DNA from 4 places in the Janthinobacterium sp. BJB304 genome. Region 1 is predicted to be linked to each of the others. Evidence: predicted binding sites of a transcription regulator. Region 1 holds the regulator's gene; each other region holds the start of a gene.
The links. The regulator sigma-54, encoded in region 1, starts transcription at its own class of promoters, with help from an activator protein. The targets are predictions, from matches to a motif close to TGGCANGNAANCTGCTTT.

Region 1 (3,255 bases):
CCCCATCTGCGCCTCGGGCAGGTAGACATCGGCCAGGCCCGTGTAGAGGGCGTCGGCCGCGTTGATCGTCAAACCCGTCAAGCCCAGGTACAGGCCCAGCTGACCCGCCAGACGGGACAAAAAGTAACTGCCGCCCACATCGGGGAACAGGCCGATATTGACTTCCGGCATGGCCATGCGCGTGCGGCCCGTGACGATGCGCAGGCGGTTGCCGGGCCCCGCTTGCGCCACGCCCATGCCGCCGCCCATCACCACCCCATCCATGACGGCGATATACGGTTTCGGATAAAAATGGATCAAATGATTTAAAGCATATTCTTCCGTAAAGAAATCTTCCAGCAAGGCGCTGCCGCCCTGTGGCGTGGCCAGGCCAGCGTCGTAAAAGAAACGGATGTCGCCGCCGGCGCACAGGGCTTTTTCGCTGCTGGAGCGGATCACCACGGCGTCCACCTGCGGATCGTCGCGCCAGGCCAGCAAGGCCGCGCTCAGGGCGCGCACCATCTCCAGCGACAGGGAATTCAAGGCTTTCGGACGGTCGAGCACGATGTGGCCCGTGCGGTGGCGGATGGAAATCTGGACGAGGTCGCTCATGGCAGGCAGGAAAGAAGTGAAAGTGCCAACATTTTAGCGCCTGCGCGGGGAACATTGCGTTCGACAGCTACGGGCGCAAAAAAGGGCGCAATGTGCGCCCTTAGTTGATCACAGCCGGTTGAAAGTCGCGGGCCGCTTAGGCGGGGGCGAATTCTTCTTCCGAACTGTCTGGCAGATGCTTGATCGCCTCTTTACCGTGCCCTTGCACTTTGGTTTTGTATTTCATCACTTGCCTATCGAGCTTGTCGATCAGGGTATCGATTGCGGCATACAGGTCGTGCGCCAGGCTTTCCACATAGACAGTTTTGCCACTCAGACGCAGGTTGACTTCGGCCTTTTGACGTTTTTCTTTCTCTTTGAGGTTATCCACGGTCAGAATCACGGCGATATCGATAACTTGATCGAAATGACGTTTCACGCGCTCCAGCTTCGTTTGTACGTATTCACGGATGGCTGGTGTCACTTCGAGATGATGTCCGCTGATGGTGAGATTCATACACACTCCTAAAGATGATCGGGTTCGTGCGGTCCATCGTATCCGGCCCGCAGAGGAACCGAAAAAAACTTACAAACACTTACGCAGGCTCACTGGCGGAATTTTTAATGCTTCCCGGTATTTGGCAACAGTACGTCGCGCAATCACCATGCCTTGTTCCCCCAGCATGTCCGCAATCTTACTGTCGGATAAAGGATTTTTAGGGTCTTCTGCTCCTGTCAGTTGCACGATCAATGCCCGTATCGCCGTCGATGACGCTTCGCCCCCCGCTTCGGTGGCGACGTGGCTACCAAAGAAATATTTCAACTCGAACATGCCGTGCGGGGTCAGCATGTACTTTTGAGTTGTTACCCGCGAGATAGTACTCTCGTGTAAACCCAGTGTATCAGCTATTTCACGGAGCACAAGGGGGCGCATGGCAACGGCTCCATGCGAGAAAAAGTTCTTTTGTCTTTCTACTATCGCCTGCGCCACGCGCAGAATCGTGTCGAAGCGCTGGCGCATATTCTTGATCAGCCACTTGGCTTCCTGCAACTGTGCACCCATGGCGCCCTCGCCCTTGCCCTGCTTGAGCAAGTTGGCGTACATGGCATTGACGCGCAGGCGCGGCATGACGTCGTTGTTCAGGGTCACTTGCCAGCCATTGCGCGCGCGCTTGACGACGACGTCGGGCACCACGTAATCGGACACGTCCGCAGCGAACACGGCGCCCGGATGCGGGTTGCACTGGCGAATTACCGTCTGCGCTTCACGCAAGTCTTCATCGTCGCAATCGAGGGCTTTTTTCAGCTTGTTGAAATCGCGCTGGGCAAACCAGGCCAGGTGCTTTTCCACGATGACGAGGGCCATGCGCCGCGTCACCATGGCGATGTGCGGCAAGCGCTTGATTTGCAGCGCCAGGCATTCGGACGCATTGCGCGCGCCCACGCCGGGCGGATCGAAACTTTGCAGCAGCGACAAGGCCGTGCGCATCTCGTCGGCATCGATTTCCAGCTCTTCCGGCAGGCGCGCCAGGATGTCGTCGAGCGACTCTTCCAGGTAGCCATTGTCGTCGAGCGCGTCGATGATCAGCTCGACCAGCGCGCGGTCGCGCAATTCGAGCACCGTCACGCGCATCTGCTCCATCAGGTGTTCGCGCAGGGTGCAGTGATGGGCCTCCAGTTGCGGGCGGGAATCTTCGTCGTCGGGCGCCTTGCCCCGGCTCGCCTCGCTCCAGTCGCTGTCGCCGCCATCCGCGGCGGCCGGGCCCTCGCCCGCCTCGCCGTCAAAGGTTTCCGCTTCGGCCGGCGCCGCGGGCGCCTCCTGGCCTGGCGGCTGGGGCGGCGCTTCGGCCGGCGCGGCCGTGGAGCTCAAGGCCCCGTCGGACAGCAGGCGCAGCGAACGGTCGAGCGGATCGTCGAGGCGCTCGAGCAAGGGATTGTCCGTCAGCAGTTGCTCGAGTTCCTGGTGCAATTCCAGAGTAGACAATTGCAACAGGCGTATCGATTGCTGCAACTGCGGCGTCAGTGCCAGGTGCTGCGAAGTGCGCAGCTGCAATGATTGTTTCATTGGCTTACATGCGGAAGTGTTCGCCCAGATAGACCCGGCGTACCGACTCGTTCGCGATGATGTCGTCGGGGCGTCCCGACGCCAGTACCGAGCCCTGGTTGATGATGTAGGCACGGTCGCAAATACCCAGCGTCTCGCGCACATTATGATCGGTGATCAGCACGCCGATATTGCGCTCCTTCAAGAAGCGCACGATGCGCTGGATCTCGATCACGGCGATCGGGTCGACGCCGGCGAACGGTTCGTCGAGCAGCACGAAACGGGGATCGGTGGCCAGGGCGCGGGCGATTTCCACGCGGCGGCGCTCGCCGCCCGACAGGGACAGCGCCTGGTTCTCGCGCAACTTTTCAATCTGCAAGTCGGCCAGCAGTTTATCCAGGCGTTCCTCGATCTCGGCCTTCTTCAAAGGACGGCCTTCGACGGTCTGGATTTCCAGCACGGCGCGGATATTGTCTTCCACCGTCAGCTTGCGGAACACGGACGCCTCCTGCGGCAGATACGACAGGCCCATCTGCGCGCGGCGGTGGATCGGCAGGCTGGAAATGTCCACGCCGCTGATGTCGATGCTGCCGCCATCCGACGGCACCAGGCCGACGATCATGTAGAACGAGGTGGTCTTG
Region 2 (3,255 bases), on a different contig from region 1:
CAATGACTATCAGCACGTTTAGGCGCAAGATGAGCACGTACCTGCGCAAAGCAGGCTCCCGATGTCTGGCTTGCCTACCTGGGGAAATATCATGTCCGCACACACTTACAAATTGATCGAGCTGGTCGGCACGTCCACCGAGAGCAGCGATCAGGCGATACGCGATGCCATTGCCAAGGCGGCGCTGACGGTCAAGCACATGGACTGGTATGAAGTGACGGAATCGCGCGGGCATATCGTCGATGGCAAGGTGGCGCATTTCCAGGTCACGCTGAAGGTCGGCTTCCGGCTCGAATAACGTACTGCGGCGCAGTCACCGCCGCCCGACCGTTCCCCGGCTCTCCAGCCACTCCCGGCCGCCGGCCTCCAGCGCGGCCTCGATCACCTTGTCCGGCAAGCTGTAGACGGTCGCCCAGCTGGCCCGGCCATCCTGCGTGTTGGCGGGAAAGCTGTGCGTCTCGATCGGCCAGTGGTATTTGCGTTTCAGCGCCTTGACGATGGCGGCCAGGGAGACGCGGCCTTGCAGCGGTTCGGCGCCGGACTGGTCGCGGTTCGACAGCAGCACGGCCAGGACCTGGCCGCGGCCCGTGCGCGCGCCGGGGAAGGTGGGGATTTTGTTTGCCATGGCCTATTTTACCGGGCAATGATCGGGCGAGAGGTGATGTGCCGCACCTTTGATCTGGCGCAAGCGGCGCAGTGACTTTACGGCCACGATGGACATTCCGCCAGGCGTGCCAGCGCCCCTCTGCCAGCCTGGGCCTATCATCATGGGGCACAGGAGCCTATCATGCACAGCCTGAACATCCACGCCATGCAATGGCAGCCCGTTGCCGATATTTCCGCCGTCGATCCGCTGCTGCCCGAGGATCTTGCCTGCTTTCGCGAACTGCGCGATGTGCTGCAACGCTATGGCGCGCTCGACCGCTTCGGCATTTCCCTGATCCACCGCCATTTCGACATCGCCGACGACGAGGAACTGATGGAATACACGGATGCGCAAGCACGCACCCTGACGGTAAAACCTGTCAAGAAAAGCGACATCGACTGGCAGCACACGACGATTACCAACTGGAAATTGACGGAAGGCGAGGAAGTGGCGCGCATCGGTTGCGGTTGCGCGCGCAATTCGGGCGGCCACCTGGGCTATCACCGCGGTACCTGAGGCTGGCCGGCGCTGCCCGCCAGGCGGCGTCGGCCTTTCTTACACTTTACCCTCTCCAGCTCAGCCCGCTTTACGCAAGTGTTTGATTCAATATGCTTTTCTTGTGTGGCACGCAAGCTGCTTATCACTGTCTACGAGATGAGTCCAGGCAAGCCATTCTGGATTCTTTGTCCCCCGGATTTCCCGAGACTGACTACGATAAGAGGCTGCGATGAACGTCGATCACACACGAAACAAGACCCTGGGCTGGCTGGGCGCACTGGCGGCGGCGAGCCTGCTGGCCAGCGGCCAGGCGCAGGCCGGCGCGTACGGCCTGGCCGTCAACGAATTGAACAATTTCCGTATCACCACCAGCGCCGGCGCGCTGTCGCTGGCTGGCGCCAACCGCAATGCCAGCGACAGCGCCTTTTTCGAAGGGGGCGTGGCCGTCAATCCGCGCGCCGTCAATACGGGTCCGGCCGCCAACGCCGATGTGCTGCAAGTATGTTCGGGCGGCGGCTGCAGCGGCTTGCCGCAAAACCACTACGCGCCCAGCCCCAGCTCCACCCTGGAGTTCGCCCGCGGCGATGCGCACGCCTTCGGCAACATGCTCAACGGCACCGGCTCGACCGTGAGCGCCGTGGCGGAAGCACAGCGCAACACGGTGGGCGCCGCAACGGCCACGGCCGGCGACACGCTGACCGGCTCCGTCAACCTGACCCTGTCGAGCGCCGGCTTCATCACCTTCAGCTTCATGGGACGGCGCGACCTGCGCACCAGCGTGACGACCATGGGCGACAAATCGAATGTGTCGATCATGGACATCTTCAATATCTCGTGCAATGCCGCCAGCCCCGCCGGCTGCCTGTCGCATGCGAACGCCGACGGCGTGATCTTCCAGTTCGCGCCTGATGGCGACGCCAGCAATGGCAGCGACATCAACGGCAACCATACGGTCGGCAGCCTGGACCCGTTCAGCCTGAACATGACGGCCGGCACCAACGACCCCGCCACCGGGCGCGCCTTCACGAACGGCTTCGCGATGTTTTCCCTGACCTCGAATTTCGCCCTGCCCGCCGGCAGCTACACCTTGAATTTTTCCAAGTCCACGCGCACCGATATCGTCGTCATCGATCCCTTGCAAGTGCCGGAGCCAGGCACCCTGTTCCTGCTGGGGACGGGATTGGCCGCCCTCGCCTTTACGCGCCGCCGCCAGGCTAAATAAGCACTGGCACGCTCAAAAAAACGCGGCGCCCGCAAAAGGCGCCGCGTTTTTTATGCCAGCCGATGCGTGTTAACCTAGCCGTGCCAGCGCCTGGCGCGCCAGCTGCAATTGCTGCAGATAATAGCGGTGCAGCATGGCGGGGTCGCTCAAGTCGCGCCCCAGTACCAGGCGCAGCTCGCTGGCGGGACAGTCGGCGGCCTGGGTCTGCACCTGCGTTCCCAACTGGCGGGCCAGCTGGCGCGCCGCCTGTTCCTGCGCGGGCCGGTATTCGACGCGCGTGCGCGCCACCTGGAAGCTGGCTTCATTGGCCAGGCGCACCACCTGCACGGGCGCTCCTGCCAGACTGCGCGCCAGCGCGGCGGCCAGGCCCGGCACGCCGTTGCCGTTGACAATTTCCAGGCGCGGACGCGGCGTGCCAGCCACAGGCGCAGGCGCAGCCGGCACCAATGGGCTAACGGTCAGGCTGCGCACCGCCGCCGGCACGCGTCTCAGGCGGGCCATGCCATCGCTCTGCGTGATCTCCACGCGCGCCATGGCGGGCGCATCGGGCACCGGCGCGGACACGCCCTGCGGCGCCGCCTCGCCGCGCAACAAGGCCAGATCGCGCCGCACATCGTGTTCCTGCAAGCTGGCCGCCTGGCGCCGCATGACGGCGGCGCGCTCGTGCTGTCCCAGCCGTTCCAGTACCTGCGCCAGGTGCTGCCAGGCCAGCGCATTGAGCGGATCGAGCAGACACGCCTGTTCCAGCACGGGCAAGGCTTGCGCGTCGCGGCCGCTTAAATAATAGGCGTGGCCGAGATTGCTGAACAGATAGGCCTGCTGCGGCTGCCGTGTACCCGCCTCCTGCGTCAAGGCCAGCCAATGGGCGATCGCCGCGTCATGCTCGCCC
Region 3 (3,255 bases), on a different contig from region 1:
GACAAAAGTGGCGCTGACCAGCCTGCACGCCGTGTATGACCAGGCCTTCGGCAGCGTGCGCGAAGGCAGCCGTTTACCGGGCGTGCCCAGCGCCAACCTGTTCGCGGAACTGGCCTGGAAAGACACGCTCGACCGTTTCGGCGCGGCACTGGAAAGCGTGGCCAGCAACCAGGTCTACGCGGAAGACAGCAACATCGAAAAGCCGGCACCCGGCTACACGGTGTTCAATGCCCGCTTCAACGCCAAGCAAAACGTAGGGAATTGGCGCTTCAAGGAGTTTGCCCGCCTGAATAATCTTTTCGACAAGACCTACGTGGGCTCCGTCATCGTCGGCGACAGCAACAAGCGCTACTATGAAGCGGCGCCAGGCCGTAACTGGTTGTTAGGTGTGAGCGCCCAATATAATTTCTAAAAAGAAAAAGCCCGCGCCTCTTCCGATGCGCGGGCTTTTCAACTCAAGCAAGCTACTTCAGGGCCGCGCTTCCTTCACGCCATGCTTCTCGAAGATGGCTTTCAATTCACCGCTGGCCGCCATCTCGTTCATGGCCCCCTGCAGTAACTTGGCCACGTCGAGCTGTTGCTTGCTGACGGCCAGGCCCACGGCCCAGCCGGCACGCGGCAAGCGGGCGAACGCCACTTCGCTCAAGGGGAAAGCAGGATCGCTTTTCAGCACCGACTCGATTTCCGATCGGTTCGCCAACACGGCGTCGAGCTGGCCAGCCTGCAATTGCTGCAAGGCTTCGGCGGCCGTATCGAAGATGCGCACATCGTCGCGATATCTGCCATTGTCTTCGCCCAACATCAGCATGGCCGCGATCGAGACCTTTTCCACGCCGATACGCTTGCCCGCCAGCGAAGCGACCCCATCGAATTGCGGCACGGCTTGCGCGCTGCGGGCCAGGCGCACGGTTTCCACGTAATACGGGGCGAATATCTCGACCTTGTCGTTGTCCGCCATCAATTTCTTGTCGACCGGCACGTGCAGCATCACGTCGGCGGGACCATAGCCGAGGTAATGCCCCTTCCACACCATATTGCGCAAATCGTCGTTGAGGTTTTCGCCGGCGGGAAAGGGCAGCAAGCTCAGTTTTAAACCCAGCTTTTTCGCCAGCGCTTCGGCGATGTCGATATCGATGCCCGCGCCCTTGTCGGAAAACGGCGCGAGCTCGTTATACACAGCCACCTTCAGGCTGCCCGACTGCTGCACTTTCTGCCAATCGGCGCGCGCCGGCGCGGCCGCGCACAGCGCCATGCAAGCGAGCGAGAGCATCGCGCGCGCGCCACGGAGTTGAAATGAACGCATGGAACTCCTTCGTTATCAGTTCGACCTAATTAGACTCGCGGCGGGTTTCCAGGTAGGTCTTGATGGCCCACATCGCTTCCTGGTTGAATACGCCCTCGAACGGCGGCATGTACACGGCACCATTACGCACTTTACCGTGACGGATGGTCGCCAGGAAATAATTATCCGTTTCCTTGTAGCACGCCTGTTTCTTTGTCTCATTCTTGATACCGAAGCAATCGCGGTCCAGTTGGCGCAAGTCCGGCGCGATGCCGCCCGAAATGGCTTCGATGCCGTGGCAGCGCGCGCAATTCTGGTTATAGGCCGAGGTGCCCACCGTCAGGGCCAGCTTGTTGCCGCGATACGGGTTTTGCTCAAGCCACTTGTCGCCCACCTTGGGCAAGCCCGTGGTGTCGACGCCTTGCGGCGTGACATTGCCGTGCGCATAGGCATGCGGCAAGGTCAGCAGGGAGGTGAGGGCAACGGCGCCGGCGGCGGCCACGCCGAGCAGAGTACGGATGGAATAGGTCATGCTGGTCTCCTTGGTTTTTTTAGTGAATATCCAAGAAGAGCAAATGCCATGCCATGCGTATATGCCCCACATCGGGCCGCCCATGTATCAATTTGGAACAGCTGCAACAGCGATTGTGTCACCGCGCGCGTCAGGCGGCGGCCACCGTGCAGATGCTGCCCTGCGCCTGCTGCTCGAAAGTGATACGCACGGGCAAGAAGCGGGCAATCACGTCCGCATTCGTCAACGCATGCTGCGACACCTTGTTGCAACTGAAGCTACCGCCGCCGGCCAGCGCCATCGGCAGCAAGAGCTGGTCCGCCAGGTGCTCGCCCACGGCCGCGTCCGTCTTGAGATAGGCGCGCACCTCGTTCAACAGGCGCTTGGCCACGGATTCGGCCAGCAAGTGCTTTTCGCCGAACGACGTAAATACTTCCGTGACGTGCTCATGTTCCAATGTCAGCAACAGGACGTTGCCCGGTCCCTGCTCCGCCGGCAAGCCGACGAGACGCAGCTGCTTGCCGCTCCAGCCCATGCCGTCGGCGACACGCTCGAGCTCGCGCTGCGCCACGTTCACATGCACGCCCGCCACCACGCTTTCCGCATACCCGGCCTTCCGCTCGCCGCGCTGCAGCAGTGAAATGGGCCGCAAACGCTGGCACGGTTGCACGGTGGCCAGCACCTCGCCACCACCTGCGGGATGAAAGCCATAGCGCTGCTGCGTAATCTCCACCTCGGCGCCCATCTGTTCCAGGATGCGGCCATACGCGCGCTGCAAAAAATGCACGGGCGGCGCCATGGCATTGTGCGTGCCGCCGCTGATGCGCACGGTAGACGGCCCATCCGCATGCAGCAGAGCCGGCAGCAAGGTTTGCAACACCAGGGTGCAGCTGCCGGCGCTGCCGATGGCAAAGCGGTAATCGCCGCCGCGAATGGGCCCAGGCACGAATTCCAGGCTCGACGCGCGCAGCGCCAGCGGCGTCGTGCGCGCCCCGCAAATGACGGTCGCTGCCTGCACGGCCAGCAAATGCTGGCGCAGCAAGCCGGGCTTGTCCCGCCCCACGCGAATATTCGTCAGCCGGAACGGCTGTCCCGTGATCATCGACAGGCTCAGCGCCGAGCGCAAAATCTGTCCACCGCCTTCACCTTGCGCTCCATCAATTTCTATCATCTGTACTTTCTTTCTATTAACCTTTGACGCAAACTACCTGCTTCAGGATATGCACGACATCGACCAGCTCGCGCTGTGCCAGCATCACCGCATCGATATCCTTGTAGGCCATTGGAATTTCATCGATCACGTTTTCATCCTTGCGGCATTCCACGCCTTGCGTGGCGCGGATCTGGTCGTCCAGGTTGAAGCGCCGCTTCGCTTCCGTACGGCTCATCGTGCGTCCCGCGCCGTGGCTGCAGCTATGGAAACTGTCCGCATTACCCTTGCCGCGCACGATAAAACTCTTCG
Region 4 (3,255 bases), on a different contig from region 1:
TACTACTGGCATGCCTACAGCCTGGGCCGCTACGCGCTCGGCACTTCCGTCGTCAAGGCCCTGGCGCAAGGCATGGGGGCGCGTGTGCGCAATAGCCTGGACCGCACGATGACGGTAGCGCCCATGCATGCGGAAGCGCATATCGCGTTTGGGATTTATCATACGGAAATTATCGACAAGGTCGGCGTCATGATAGGGGGGCTGACCTATGGCGCCAACAAGGAAGACGGCTACCAGCACTTCAAGACGGCGCTGGCCCTGACGCCATATTCGGCGTTGGCGCACAGCGAATATGCGCGCGCATTGAATATGCTCGATGGAAAGAAAAAGCTGGCGGAAGCGCTGGCCTTGTATGAAAAGGCGGCCGAGTGCGTGGCACTGGACGCCAAGGAACGCCTCGAAGTCGAGGCGGCGATCGATGAATTGAAAGGGTAGGGACGACTGTGATCAAGGCTTTATGTGTGTACTGTGGCGCCAACGCGGGCGTCTCGCCGGACTATGCCGTGGCGGCGCGCGAACTGGCGCGCGTGCTGGTGGCGGAAAATATTTCGCTCGTGTATGGCGGCGGAAAAGTGGGCCTGATGGGCGTGATCGCCGATGAAGTGCTGCGCCTGGGCGGCGAGGTGACGGGCGTGATTCCCACCCAGCTGGTGGAGCGCGAAGTGGGCCATATGGGCTTGACGCGCCAGTTCATCGTGAAGGACATGCATGAGCGCAAGGCGATGATGGCCAGCCTGTCCGATGCCTTCATCGCCATGCCCGGCGGTTATGGCACCCTGGAAGAACTGTTCGAGATGCTCACATGGGCCCAGCTGGGCTTGCATGCCAAGCCCATCGGCCTGCTCAATGTCGACCGTTTCTATGATGGCTTGATTGCTTTCGTGCAAAACGGCAAGGAGCAGGGTTTCATCCGTCCGCAGCACGCGGCGTTCCTCAATGCCGACGCCGATCCTGCAGCGCTGGTGCAGCGCCTGAAGGAGTGCGCGCCGTAATGCCGTTTTCGCCTGGCGGTGCGTATGCCGCCAGGCAACTATTTTCCCTGCCGCTTGCAAGGGCCATGCAGTACGCACTGCATGGCTTTTTTATTTCTGCATGGGAAAATTGATCGGGCCTGATGAGTTAATTAATAAAAATATGGCAAAAAAATTGCAGTGGTAGCATGTTTTTTTGAAAATGAAGATGCTTTTTAAGCATGGCTGTGGTCTACTGGCATGGTTCAAACGTTAGGAATATCGGACACCGACGAGCGTTGTACAGACTCCCAAAAAAGGTGCCGGTCCATTTCAAGTTGCCACAACCACGCTACTTCATCATCTCGAAAGGATGCTATTTTGAAACCTATGACCCTCTTGCGAGCGACCGCTGTCGCCGCCATTCTGGCCAGCGCTGGCGGCGCCCACGCACAAACCACCATCATCGGCTTCGATCCGCTGGAACAACCCGGCTACTTTGGTTCCGTGTTCAAGTCCTACTCCGAAGGCGGCTACAACTTCGACAGCAGTTTCGGGCTGCTGAGCTCGGCACACCAGAATAGCCTCGCCTACGCCGGTTCGGCCGGTCTCGGTGCGACGCTCCTGTCGACGACGACCCTGAGCCGTGCCGATGGCGGCGCTTTCTCGCTGAGCTCGATCAGCCTGGCCGACTTCGTGAGCTTGCCCGGTTCCTTTGACGTGACCTTCGTCGGCCACCAGGTGGGCGGCGGCACGGTGAGCCAGACCTTCACCCTCGGCGGCGGCCACACCTTCGCCGACTACACGTTTACGGGTTTCAGCAATCTGTTGTCGGCAACGTGGAAGGAAGGCGCCTTGCATACCTTCCAGGTCGACAATATCGCCGCTAGCGTGAGCGCCGTGCCGGAACCGGCCACCTACGGCATGCTGCTGGGCGGTTTGGGCCTGCTGGGCTTCATGCTTCGCCGCAAGAACGCCGCCTGAGCCTGAGCATGGCGCCGGCCATGCCGGCGCGCCTGTAAAAAAGCCGCCCGTTTACCGGGCGGCCATGCTGACTAGCCAGCGCACTCGAACAATGCCGCCCAGTGTATGCCGGGCGGCATTTTCACGTGGACTTCATGCGCAGGCCGTCATGCGCAGCAGTTCATGACCACAGGCGCTGGCCTGACAGGTCGAGCTGGGTCAGGTACAGGCGCACGTCGAATTCGTACTGGTGGTACTGCGGTTCCATATATGTGCACAGCTTGTAGAAGGCCTTGTCGTGCTGCTTTTCCTTGACGTGCGCCAGTTCGTGCACGGCGATCATGCGCAGGAATTCCAGCGGCACTTCCTTGAACATGGTCGCCACGCGGATTTCATGTTTGGCCTTGAGCTTGCCGCCCTGCACGCGCGAGATCGAGGTATGCAAGCCCAGCGCATGCTGGATCACATGGATCTTGCTGTCGAACGCCACTTTGTTGATCGGCTCGGCATTGCGCAGGAATTCATTCTTCAAGTCCTGCACATATTGGTACAGCGATTTGTCGTTGCGCACATCGTGTGCGTTCGGGTAGCGTTTTAATAACACTTCGCCCAGTTTGTCTTGCGCGATCAGTTGCTGCACTTGCGCTTGCGTTTGTTCGGAATAGGCGCTCAGGTATTTCAGGGATGGCTGCATGCGGGGAGGGGCGGGACGTGGCGCGGAGGTGTCGGTAAGGCGAGAATGTACCATACCGCCGCGCCCCGCGCTGCGCCAGCCCTTGCACGGAGCCGCCAGGGCCGCCCCGTGCCTTCCCGCGCCAAGCCGTGCGTTACCGGGCTAAGCCGCTCGCTCGGCCCGGCAAGTCCTGCAGCCCGGTCAGCCCTTGTCGTCTTCGTCCTTGCCGCCCTGCTGGCCGGTGCCGCCGCTGCGCCCCGCCGTGCTGCTGCGGTTTTCATTGGCGCGCTGGGCAGATTGCCGGCTTTCGCCGCCTTTCCTGCCGATTTCCGCCATGTGTTCGCGGTTGCGGCTGACGGCTTCACCACCTTTCTGCCCGGCACGGCGTGCTTCTTCCGAGTCGAATTCATGCGCCGTGCCTTTTTGATGGGCTGCCTGGCCGCCCTTGCTGGCAATTTCGCGTTGCTGTTCCTCATTCATGGCGGCGAAACCGCGCTTGCTCGTGCCTTTGGCGCTGCCCGATTCGCTGGCTTTCTGGCTGCTGCCAGTGCCTTTGCCCTGTTCATTACCTTGATTGCTAGCCATGTCGCTCTCCTTGCTGTCGAGTGGGGGTCAAGTGGTCTGTGCAGGCGCTCAATGCGCCTGATCGGATTGCCTGCTGTTATCGTG

Region 2: CSQ95_RS00460 (EDSAP-1 family PEP-CTERM protein) is a predicted target of sigma-54. The motif match lies at 1,269-1,286, and genes of this name have one in related genera.
Region 3: pedF (cytochrome c-550 PedF) is a predicted target of sigma-54. The motif match lies at 1,851-1,868, and genes of this name have one in related genera.
Region 4: CSQ95_RS19585 (PEP-CTERM sorting domain-containing protein) is a predicted target of sigma-54. The motif match lies at 1,136-1,153, and genes of this name have one in related genera.

Annotation. Positions count from the first base shown of each region.
Region 1 is NZ_PDZN01000006.1:122,226-125,480, forward strand. It holds gene CSQ95_RS09190 (enoyl-CoA hydratase/isomerase family protein) at 1-591, opposite strand, end outside; gene hpf (ribosome hibernation-promoting factor, HPF/YfiA family) at 728-1,087, opposite strand; gene CSQ95_RS09200 (RNA polymerase factor sigma-54) at 1,157-2,635, opposite strand; gene lptB (LPS export ABC transporter ATP-binding protein) at 2,640-3,255, opposite strand, start outside.
Region 2 is NZ_PDZN01000001.1:95,128-98,382, forward strand. It holds gene CSQ95_RS00445 (dodecin) at 92-298, shown strand; gene CSQ95_RS00450 (hypothetical protein) at 314-625, opposite strand; gene CSQ95_RS00455 (hypothetical protein) at 788-1,162, shown strand; gene CSQ95_RS00460 (EDSAP-1 family PEP-CTERM protein) at 1,374-2,366, shown strand; gene CSQ95_RS00465 (LytR C-terminal domain-containing protein) at 2,436-3,255, opposite strand, start outside.
Region 3 is NZ_PDZN01000039.1:4,973-8,227, reverse strand. It holds gene CSQ95_RS28370 (TonB-dependent receptor) at 1-412, shown strand, start outside; gene CSQ95_RS28365 (ABC transporter substrate-binding protein) at 470-1,303, opposite strand; gene pedF (cytochrome c-550 PedF) at 1,329-1,814, opposite strand; gene rtcA (RNA 3'-terminal phosphate cyclase) at 1,945-2,964, opposite strand; gene CSQ95_RS28350 (RtcB family protein) at 2,981-3,255, opposite strand, start outside.
Region 4 is NZ_PDZN01000016.1:167,575-170,829, reverse strand. It holds gene CSQ95_RS19595 (hypothetical protein) at 1-435, shown strand, start outside; gene CSQ95_RS19590 (TIGR00730 family Rossman fold protein) at 447-992, shown strand; gene CSQ95_RS19585 (PEP-CTERM sorting domain-containing protein) at 1,341-1,934, shown strand; gene CSQ95_RS19580 (YgjP-like metallopeptidase domain-containing protein) at 2,095-2,607, opposite strand; gene CSQ95_RS19575 (KGG domain-containing protein) at 2,788-3,171, opposite strand; gene CSQ95_RS19570 (phasin family protein) at 3,220-3,255, opposite strand, start outside.